Regions from separate parts of the Arthrobacter sp. LFS091 genome, predicted to be linked through region 3. Evidence: riboswitches for the same ligand, from Rfam matches in the RefSeq annotation. Region 3 holds a riboswitch; each other region holds the start of a gene.
What was found. A riboswitch is a leader RNA that binds a small molecule or an ion and turns the genes downstream of it on or off. The one in region 3 is predicted to bind S-adenosylmethionine.

Region 1 (3,163 bases), on a different contig from region 3:
TCACCATGAAGGACGTAAAGCTGGGGCTCGAAGTTGCCCGTGAGCTCGCTCCCGGAACGCTCGGGTCGGCCACTTTCGATGGGCTGGAATTTCACCTCGCCTCCGAAGAAGTCGAGGGGCTTTCCGGGCCGCCCCACGAGGCGGCACTCCCACGCGTTGACCTCATCCAGTGCTATGACGAGTACGTGATGGGGTACTCCCAGTCACGGCATTACCTCGGCGGAACGGCACCGTACCTTTCCACGGACAACAGCCCCCTGCACGTTGTGCTGGTGGACGGACGATTGGCAGGGTGGTGGCGGCACGGATTCATCAACGGCGTCTGCGAACTCGACATCAGGATGGACCGGCCCACGACGCCGGATGAAGACATCGCACTGGACGCCGAGGTGGCCCGCTATGGAAGTTTCCTGGGCCTCCCGACCAAAAGGGCATGAGACGTCAAGGCTAAGCTGGGAAGTCACTGCTTTAGGACTGGGAAAAGAAGGCCTGGTGGAGTTGCGCGGACAGTTGGCCGATTTCGGTCAGGAAGCCGTCGTGGCCAATGGGGGCTTCGATGACGTGGACCGGTACGTTCCCGGGAAGCCCGGCCGCCAATTCCCGCGATTGTGCGGGGAAGTAAAGCCTGTCACTGTCCACCGCCGCAACGAAGAACTGCGCAGTGGTCCGGGACAGTGCGTCTTGGAGTGAGCCACGCCCCCTGGTCACGTCGTGGGACATCAGGGCTTCGGTGATGGCAACGTAGCTGTTCGCGTCAAAGCGGCGGACAAGCTTGTTCCCTTGGTGGTCCAGGTAGCTCTCCACCTGGTATCGGCCCCGCTCCGCGAGGACGGCGGCAGCAAGCGGCGTTTCCTGGGGCTGCGGCTGACGTCCAAACCGGTAATCCAGTTCCAGGGCCGAGCGGTAGGTGATGTGCGCAATCCGGCGTGCCAACGCCAGGCCCTCTTCGGGGGCTGGGCCGCCGTAGTAGTCGCCGTTGTTGAAGTTCGGGTCCTGCCGGATGGCAAGGGTCTGGGCCTGCGCGAACGCAATCTGCTCGGCCGTGCTGTAGGCGCCGACCGAGATCACAGCGCACCGTTCAACCCGTTCGGGAAATGTCACGGCCCATTCCAGGGCCCTGGCACCTCCCATGGATCCGCCCAGTACGGCATGCCAGGCCTTGATCCCCAAGGTGTCCGCGAGTCGCGCTTCAGCCTCCGTGCTGTCGCGCAGCGTGATCAGGGGGAACCGGGATCCCCAGGGCTGGCCGTCCGGCGCTTCGGAGGACGGGCCCGTGCTTCCATAACAGCCGCCCACGATGTTGATGGAGACCACGAAGTACTTGGTGGTATCGATGGTGGCGCCAGGTCCGACGAGTTGTTCCCACCATCCTTCCTCGTCGGTTGCTCCGCGAGCCACATGCGTGCTGCCCGTGAGCGCATGCTCGATGAGCACGGCATTGGAGGCATCCGCATTGAGCCGGCCCCACGTTTCATAGGCCAGGACAACGTCCGGAAGGAAACCACCGGCCTCGAGCTCGAGCGAACCGATGCTGGCGTACTTAACCGTGCCGTCCGCTTCTTCGGCTGTGGGTATGGCTGTTGCAGTGATGGTCATTCCTTTGACACCTATCCTCGCGCTTGCCCGTCGCCTTGCGCGCGAACGGGCCAGGTCTTCACCCGGGGCACCCCACCGCGGAGGAGGGTTGCCGGCCAGCAAGCCGGGGCTACATGCTGGCACTCGTGACCTATAGAAAGAGTGTAGGAAAAACCGGGCCACTCTGGCGAAGAATGTGACAACACTGTGACGGTTTCGGGTCACATCGTTCGCGAATGGGCGCTGTGGAGCGCCGCCCTTCGAATATTCGACGGCGCGGGGCGGCGCTGCACAGAAGGTGTTCGTTACTGGATCAGGCGGGCCACTAAGCTCCCTTGGCCGCCCTGAAGCCTGCTTCGAGGTCGGCGATGATGTCGTCCACGTGCTCGATGCCAACAGACAGGCGCACCAGGCCTGGTTTGACGCCGGCGATCTCCTGCTGCTCTGCGGTCAACTGGCTGTGCGTGGTGGAGGCCGGGTGGATGACCAGCGAACGCACATCGCCGATGTTTGCCACGTGTGAGTGAAGCTCCAGCCCGTCCACGAAGCGCTTGCCGGCTTCGACGCCGCCCTTGATGTTGAACGCGACGATGGCGCCGGTGCCGTTGGGGCCATACTTCTTGCCGCGCTGGTACCACGGGCTGGACGGCAGACCCGCGTAGGCGACCGATTCGACGTCGTCGTGCGCTTCAAGCCACTCCGCCACTTTGGTGGCGTTGGCGACGTGGCGTTCCACGCGAAGGCTCAAGGTTTCCAGCCCCTGGGCGATCAGGAAGGCATTGAATGGCGCGACGGCGGAGCCCAGGTCCCGGAGCAACTGGACGCGGGCCTTGAGGATGTAGGAGAGGTTTGCGCCGAGCGCCCCGTCCTTGCCGAGGTCGCGGGCATAGACCAGGCCGTTGTAGCTGGGATCGGGGGTGTTGAAGCCCGGGAACCGCTCGGGGTCCTTGCCGAAGTCGAAGTTCCCCGAATCCACGATCACGCCGGCAATTGCCGAGCCGTGTCCGCCGAGGTATTTGGTGGCGGAGTGCACCACGATGTCGGCGCCCCATTCGATGGGACGGATCAGGTAGGGAGTGGACAGGGTGTTGTCGACAATGAGCGGCACCCCGGCCTGGTGCGCGACCCCTGCGATACCTTCGATGTCCAGGACGTCCTGGCGCGGATTGGACACCACTTCGCCGAAGAAGAGTTTGGTGTTCGGCTGCACGGCGTCACGCCACTGGTCCAGGTTGTCCGGGTCTGCGACGAAGGTAACCGAAATACCGAACTTCTTCAGGGTATGCGCGAGCAGGTTGTAGGTCCCGCCGTAGAGGCTGGGGCTGGCCACAACGTGGTCACCTGCCTCGGCGATGTTCAGGATGGCGAAGGTCTCCGCCGCTTGTCCGGAGCTGAGCAGGAGCGCGCCGAGGCCCCCTTCAAGGCTGGCGATCCGCTGTTCAACGGCATCCTGGGTGGGGTTTCCGATGCGGGTGTAGATCGGCGCGAGCTCGGCCAGTGCGAAGCGGTTGGCTGCGCTTTCGGCGCTGGGGAACACGAAGGACGTGGTCTGGTAGATCGGCAGCGAACGAGCACCGGTGGCAGCGTC
Region 2 (3,163 bases), on a different contig from region 3:
TCGTTCGCGGGTACCCAGCGGCCTTCGTCCACTACGTAGTCCCAGCCAAGTCCGTTGCGCTTGAGTTCCTCGATGCCTGCCAGCAACCTGGTGGCGTCCTCCAACCGGGAGCCAACGCCGAAGCTTGCCCGCAGCGAACCTGACGGCAGTCCCAGGCGCTTGAGCAGCGGGTGGGCGCAGAACCGGCCATCCCGAAGGCCGACACCGTGTTCCGCCGCGAGGTAGGCGGCGACCAAACCGGCGTCGAAGCCTTCCACGGAGAAGTTGACCACACCAATGGTGTCTACGGAATCGCTGAAGATCTTGTGGACAGAGACGCCCTCAATCGCTTCCAGGCCTTCAACAAGATAGGAACGTATGGCCGCTTCATGGTCATGCCATTCCTGCTCATCCAGGCCGGCCAACACCTGGGTGGCGCGGGCCAGGGTTGCCGCTCCCAGAACGTTGGGAGAACCGCCCTCATGGCGGGCCGGGCCGGTAGCCCAGCTGACCGAATCCAACCGGGCTTCACGGACGGCTCCGCCGCCAGCCAGGTGGGGGACGCCGGCGTCGAGCCAGTCAGGGCGCCCCACCACCACTCCAGCGCCGAACGGAGCGTAGAGCTTGTGGCCGGAGAAGACCAGGTAGTCGATGTCCGCTTCTGCGATGTTGATGCGGCGGTGGGGTGCAAGTTGGGCGGCGTCCACCACGATCCGTGCGCCGAACCCGTGGGCAAGGGAAGCCAGTTCGGCGATGGGGAGGATTTCACCGGTGACGTTCGAAGCGCCTGTGACCGCCAGCAGGCTCACGCCGCCTTGGGCGAGTTCATCGCGGAGTTTATCCAACGTTGCGGCCAGGGTTGGTGCTGCAACGACGCTTCGGTGGGGCACACCCTGCCAAGGCAGCAGGTTGGCGTGGTGTTCGATGTCCAGGTACAGGACCTCGCCAGCGACCTGGCCATCAACCACGGGGAGGCATCCGGCCAGCAAGTTCAGGGAGTCAGTGGTGTTGCGGGTGAAAATCACGGAGTCATCAGCCCGGCCGCCCACGAATTCACGCACGATGTTCCGGGAATTTTCGTAGACAGAGGTGCTGATCTGCGAAGCAAAACCCGCACCGCGGTGAACGCTGGCGTAGTAAGGCAAAACCTCGTTGAGGTGCGCCGAGACGATGGTCAGGGCAGGTGCCGATGCGCCGTAGTCGAGGTTGGCATAACGGACATGGCCGCCTTGGATCAGGGGCGCCTGCAACTCCGCGCCCGTGACAGCGGCCAGCGGACGTGCAGCAGCAACCGGCACTGCGCTTGCCTCAGCAAACGACGGAATGGTGTTGGCGTTGAACGTAACGGTGCTCATGGGACCTCACTTAAGAGGGACCCCCGCATGGGGGATCCGCGCTTGCCGTATCCGTTCCGGACCGGCCGGGTCGTCACCCGGGGCACCCCACCGCGAATGGAGGGTTGCCGGCCAGCAAACCGGGGTTTAGCGCTGGCACTCGTGACCTGTAAAAAAGGTTAGGGCATACCCATCAGCCACTCCAAAGCCGGTGGACATTGTTAAGCGCATTGTTACGTGGAACGAAAAAGTCGTCATTGGGCGAAGATAAAACGGCGGACGGCCCCAAAAGGGGTCATCCGCCGTCGAAAATTTCGTGATGGTTCGATGCGGGCCGTTCCGCAACCGGAGCTAGAGGAGGTCGTCCAGCCCAGGGTTGAGGCGCTTGAGGACCTCCGAATGCAATATCGAGTTGGTGGCCAACGCGTTACCGCCGAACGGTCCGTCTTCGCCCTCCAGTGACGTGAAGCGTCCGCCGGCTTCCGTGACGATGGGCACCAAGGCAGCCATGTCGTAGAGATTCAGCTCAGGTTCGCAGGCGATATCCACGGCGCCTTCGGCGACCAGGCAATAGGACCAGAAATCCCCGTAGGCGCGAGTACGCCAGATGTCCTCTGTGAGTCCCATGAATTCGTCGAGGTTGCCGCGTTCCTTCCAGCCGGAAAGGCTCGAGTACGACATCGACGCGTCCGCCAACCGGGAGACGTTGGAAACCTTCAGGCGTGTGGCGGAGGCGAGCGAACGGCCCATGTAAGCGCCCATGTCTTTGGCTGCCCACCACCGCTTGCCCAGAGCCGGGGCGCTCACTACGCCAACAACCGGTTCGCCTTCATCGACCAGCGCAATCAACGTTGCCCATACGGGAACACCGCGAACAAAATTCTTGGTGCCATCGATGGGATCGATGATCCAACGACGCGAGCCGTGTCCGCTGCTGCCGAATTCCTCGCCCAAGACGGCGTCGCGGGGGCGGGAACGGGACAGCTGGCCGCGAATCGCTTCCTCCGCGGCCTTATCCGCATCTGTGACGGGTGTGAGGTCCGGCTTGGTTTCGATCTGCAGGTCCAGCGCTTTGAAGCGATCCATGGTCTGGGCATCTACTGAGTCTGCGAGGACGTGGGCGAGACGCAAGTCATCGTTGTAGGTGGAAACGGGATGGGTCATGCCACCAAACTATCCTGAATCACTGGCCGCAGTGGGGACGTGAAGCCGCCACGATCAGTTGACCGTGCCCAATTCCTTGGCCTCTTTCGCTTCGAGCCGGGGATCAGCCCCAAGCAAGCGACGCAGTGAGGCAAGGCGGGCGACGCCTGACGGTCCGGCATGGCCTTCGTTGACCCACGCATCCAGTCCGCAATTGATGGCGGTTGCGTCGTGTTTGCAGCCGCGTTCGCAGCCATCCGTGCCGGGCTCCAAGTCGGGGAAGGAGCGCAGGATCCGGTCCGGGTCCACATGGGCCAAACCGAAGGAGCGGATGCCGGGAGTATCGATGATCCAGCTTCCCGTGGGGGCGTCATCGAGTTTAAGGGCGAGGGCCGACGAGGAGGTGTGCCTGCCGCGGCCCGTCACCGCGTTTACGCCGCCAGTGGCGCGTTCGGCTCCCGTCAGGGCGTTGACCATGGTGGACTTGCCCACACCGGAGTGGCCGAGCATGACAGTTACTTTTCCGCCGAGGTGGGAGCGGAGCTGCGCGACGGCATACCGGTCGAGGCGGGCGGACAGGCCGTCGTCGGAACGCGCGTCAATGCCGCCGGCCCCTGAATCGGCGGTCCGGCTGATGATTACGGGGAAGTCCAGGCTGAGGTAGTTCGCCAGCAGTTCCGCCGGGTCCTTGACGTCCGCCTTGGTGA
Region 3 (3,163 bases):
CGTTGCGAGCGCACGGAGACGTATTCTCCTGCGCCCATGGAAAGGGCTCCTGCCAGCAAACCCGCCACGCCGCTCATCAACACCACCGGGCTGGGCACCCCGGTGGCGGCCATGCCCATGACAAGGGAAAGGTTGCTGACCAGGCCGTCGTTCGCGCCAAAGACTGCGGCGCGGAAGGTGCCGGACAACCTGTTCCGGCCACGGGTTGCGAGCCCGCGGACCACTTCTTCATGGATTTGCTCATCCGCCACCATGGCTGGCGTTGCGGCCGGCTCGGTGCCGTAGGGGGAGCGGCCTTCGGCCCGCTGCGCCAAAGCGAGCACGAACACCGATCCGAAGTTGCGGGCAAGGAAGCCCAGGAACTGGCTGCGACCGGACGCCGCCTTGGGCATTCCTGCGTGCTCCCCGAGGAGCTTGAGCCAGTGGGCTTCGTGCCTGCCTTCGGCCTCGGCCAAGGCCAGCAGGATCTGGCGTTCTTCGCCGTCCCGGCGTTGGGCGAGTTCCCGGTATACGGCGGCTTCGGCCCGCTCGTCCGCCAGGTACTGACGCCAGCGCCTGATGTCCGAGGACGTCGGCGCGGTTTGTGGTGCTTCGGCCTCTTGCGGGGCTTCGGTTTCGTTGATGGGGTCCGGAACGGGGCTCGACGGACCGTGGGATTCCTGGTGCTGTTGCACTTTTTCTCCTGTGCTGGGTGGGGTAGTTACGGCCCCATTGCATGCCCAACACTACCGGTTATTCTCGGGGATTTTTGGCTGGTATTCCTCAACCGGAATGTTCGGTGCGCCGTAATTTCGGCCCCTTGACCGGTCCGTGGGCCGGTGCTCAGATGGAATGACAGGGCGGGGTCTCCCGCGCAAGGTCATCGGGCCGTTCGCGGCCCAAGGGACGGAGGTTGCATCATGAACACCACCGAATCACACGCCAATTACCCGGAGCGGGCAACTGTGGAGTCCGACCCGGCCTACGACTACGCAGAGGACCAGGAAGTGGACGAGCCCTGGGTGGAGGAAGTGGACGCACCGGAGGATGACGAACGGGTGGTCCCGATCGATGAAACGGACGACTTCCGGGAGGAAGACGAAGAGGATTAGGCAGCTGGCTCCGGGAAATAAAAGTGCCTCGGCAGCCCCATGGGCTTTCCGACGGCGGCGACGGTCACGGTCAGCGTCCCTGACGCAGCGCACCATTGGGTGGGGCGCACGGCCTGCGCAAGCGCCCGGGCGATCAACCGCGGATCGGGGTGCCGCAGCGTCACGCTCTTCGCTCCGGTCGCTATGGTGACGGTCCCCAGGAAGAGGTCGACGGCGGGGATCACCGTAACCTTGCTGGCTGCGGGTTCGGCGGGGGTGCCGGGTGTTTGGGCGCCAGGTGTTTGGGCGCCGGATGCCGGCGACGTGGGGGCTTGGCTGCTGTCGGCCTGGTACGGCAAGGTACTTCTCCTAAGGGGAGTGCTCTTGCCCGCTCGGTTGTCTTGGGTCCGGGGCGGGCCGCTTCCTCATCCGAACCACCCGTGAACATGGGGTTGGTGTGTGGCCAGTCGGAGCTTGGCACCACATCTCTTGAAGCTGGCACAACACTACCGCACGCGCGCGCTCCAGTTGTGGGCCTCCTCTCGTTGTGGGGCCTCCTCGCGTTGTGGGGCCCGTTCTGCAGGGTTGGATGGAGTTTGAGCGCGCAGAGCAGGCCCCACAACGTGTACCTGCCGGGGACACAACAACGGCGACGCTCCCCGATAAGGGGAGCGCCGCCGTCGGGCGTTGCTTTGTTTCGCTTGTCCTGCGTGTTTGGGTTAGTTAGCCCTGCTGGAGCTGACCGGGTGTGCTTCGATCGGCAGTTCGTCGGAGATCGCGCCAGCCACTCGCTTGTCCCAGGCGGCCCGGACTGCGGGATCGGTGCGCGGGGTGAGGAGCGAGATGACCACGTAAGCGACGAACGAGGCCGCGAGGCCGTAATAGATGGGTTCGTTCGCGTAGACGCCGTCTTCGCTGGGAATGACTCCGGTTGCGAACATGATCAGCAAGGCCAGTGTCAGCACCGAGCCAACTGCCATGGACCATGCAGCCGCGATGCCTGTGCCGCGCTTCCACACCAGGCCGCCGAGGATCGCGACCAGGAGGCCGCCCACCAGGATGTCGTAGGCGATGGTGAGGGCTACCACCACGTCTTGCGCGGCCATGGAGATCAGGACCGCAACGATGCCCAGGCCAAGGACCCAGTAACGGTTGGCCTTGACGTCGTGCTCGGGGTTTTCGGTGTCGTCTGTGTTGATGGTCTTGCCGAACCAACTGGCCACGAACGGGACGACGTCGGCGCGGGCAACCGTAGCGGCCGCGATGAGGGCACCGGAGGCGGTGGACATCATAGCGGCGACAGCCGCGGCCATCACCAGGCCACCAATGCCGACGGGGAGGATGTGGGTTGCTACCTCCGCGTACACAACGTCCTTGCCGAGGTTTGCGACGTCGATATCCGGCAAGGCCACGCGGGCTGCCAGACCGATCAAGGCACCTGCGATGCCGTAGAGGATGCAGTAGACACCAGCCGTGGCGCCGCCCCAGCGGGCAACGGTGGGGGTCTTGGCGGTGAAGACGCGCTGCCAGATGTCCTGGCCGATCAGGAGGCCCAGCGTGTAAACGACGAAGTACGTGATGATCGTCTGGGTACCGATGCCGTCGATCTGGAAGAAGCTGTCCTTGAGGCGCCCACGGATGCCGTCCATGCCGCCGGCAGCGTTCATGACGAACGGCAGCATCAGGAAGAAGATGCCCACGGTCTTGATGATGAACTGCACCTGGTCAGCCAGGGTGATGGACCACATGCCGCCAATGGTTGAGTAGACCAGTACGATTGCCCCGCCAACGGCGATTGCCAGCCAGCGTTCCCAATCGAAGAGCACCACGAAGATGGTGGCGTAGGCGCCAGTGGACGTGGCGCACAGCATCAGGGTGTACGCGAGCATCACGATTCCGGATGTCTGCGTGGCCTTGCTGCCGTAGCGGAGGCTGAGCATCTGGGAGACGGTGTAGATCTTCAGGCGCTGGATGGTGCCGGCGAAGAGCAGGCTCAGCAGCAGCACACCGGCGCCGATGGCCACCACGAGCCACATACCGGAAATGCCGAACTTGTAGCCCAGGCCGACGCCGCCGACGGTGGATGCGCCACC

Region 1: it holds a riboswitch for S-adenosylmethionine, as region 3 does, so the genes downstream of both, metX (homoserine O-acetyltransferase MetX) here and ACNQOP_RS16115 (hypothetical protein) in region 3, are expected to answer to the same signal.
Region 2: it holds a riboswitch for S-adenosylmethionine, as region 3 does, so the genes downstream of both, ACNQOP_RS11020 (aminotransferase class V-fold PLP-dependent enzyme) here and ACNQOP_RS16115 (hypothetical protein) in region 3, are expected to answer to the same signal.

What each region holds. Positions count from the first base shown of each region.
Region 1 covers NZ_JBFPFP010000004.1:177,205-180,367, forward strand. Annotated here, with positions in the region: gene ACNQOP_RS09080 (winged helix DNA-binding domain-containing protein) at 1-437, shown strand, start outside; gene metX (homoserine O-acetyltransferase MetX) at 469-1,596, opposite strand; SAM riboswitch class IV at 1,611-1,727, opposite strand; gene ACNQOP_RS09090 (bifunctional o-acetylhomoserine/o-acetylserine sulfhydrylase) at 1,901-3,163, opposite strand, start outside.
Region 2 covers NZ_JBFPFP010000005.1:170,027-173,189, forward strand. Annotated here, with positions in the region: gene ACNQOP_RS11020 (aminotransferase class V-fold PLP-dependent enzyme) at 1-1,334, opposite strand, end outside; SAM riboswitch class IV at 1,368-1,481, opposite strand; gene hisN (histidinol-phosphatase) at 1,665-2,477, opposite strand; gene ACNQOP_RS11030 (ribosome small subunit-dependent GTPase A) at 2,532-3,163, opposite strand, start outside.
Region 3 covers NZ_JBFPFP010000008.1:127,644-130,806, reverse strand. Annotated here, with positions in the region: gene ACNQOP_RS16125 (VIT1/CCC1 transporter family protein) at 1-674, opposite strand, end outside; gene ACNQOP_RS16120 (hypothetical protein) at 900-1,091, shown strand; gene ACNQOP_RS16115 (hypothetical protein) at 1,088-1,429, opposite strand; SAM riboswitch class IV at 1,446-1,565, opposite strand; gene ACNQOP_RS16110 (sodium:solute symporter) at 1,790-3,163, opposite strand, start outside.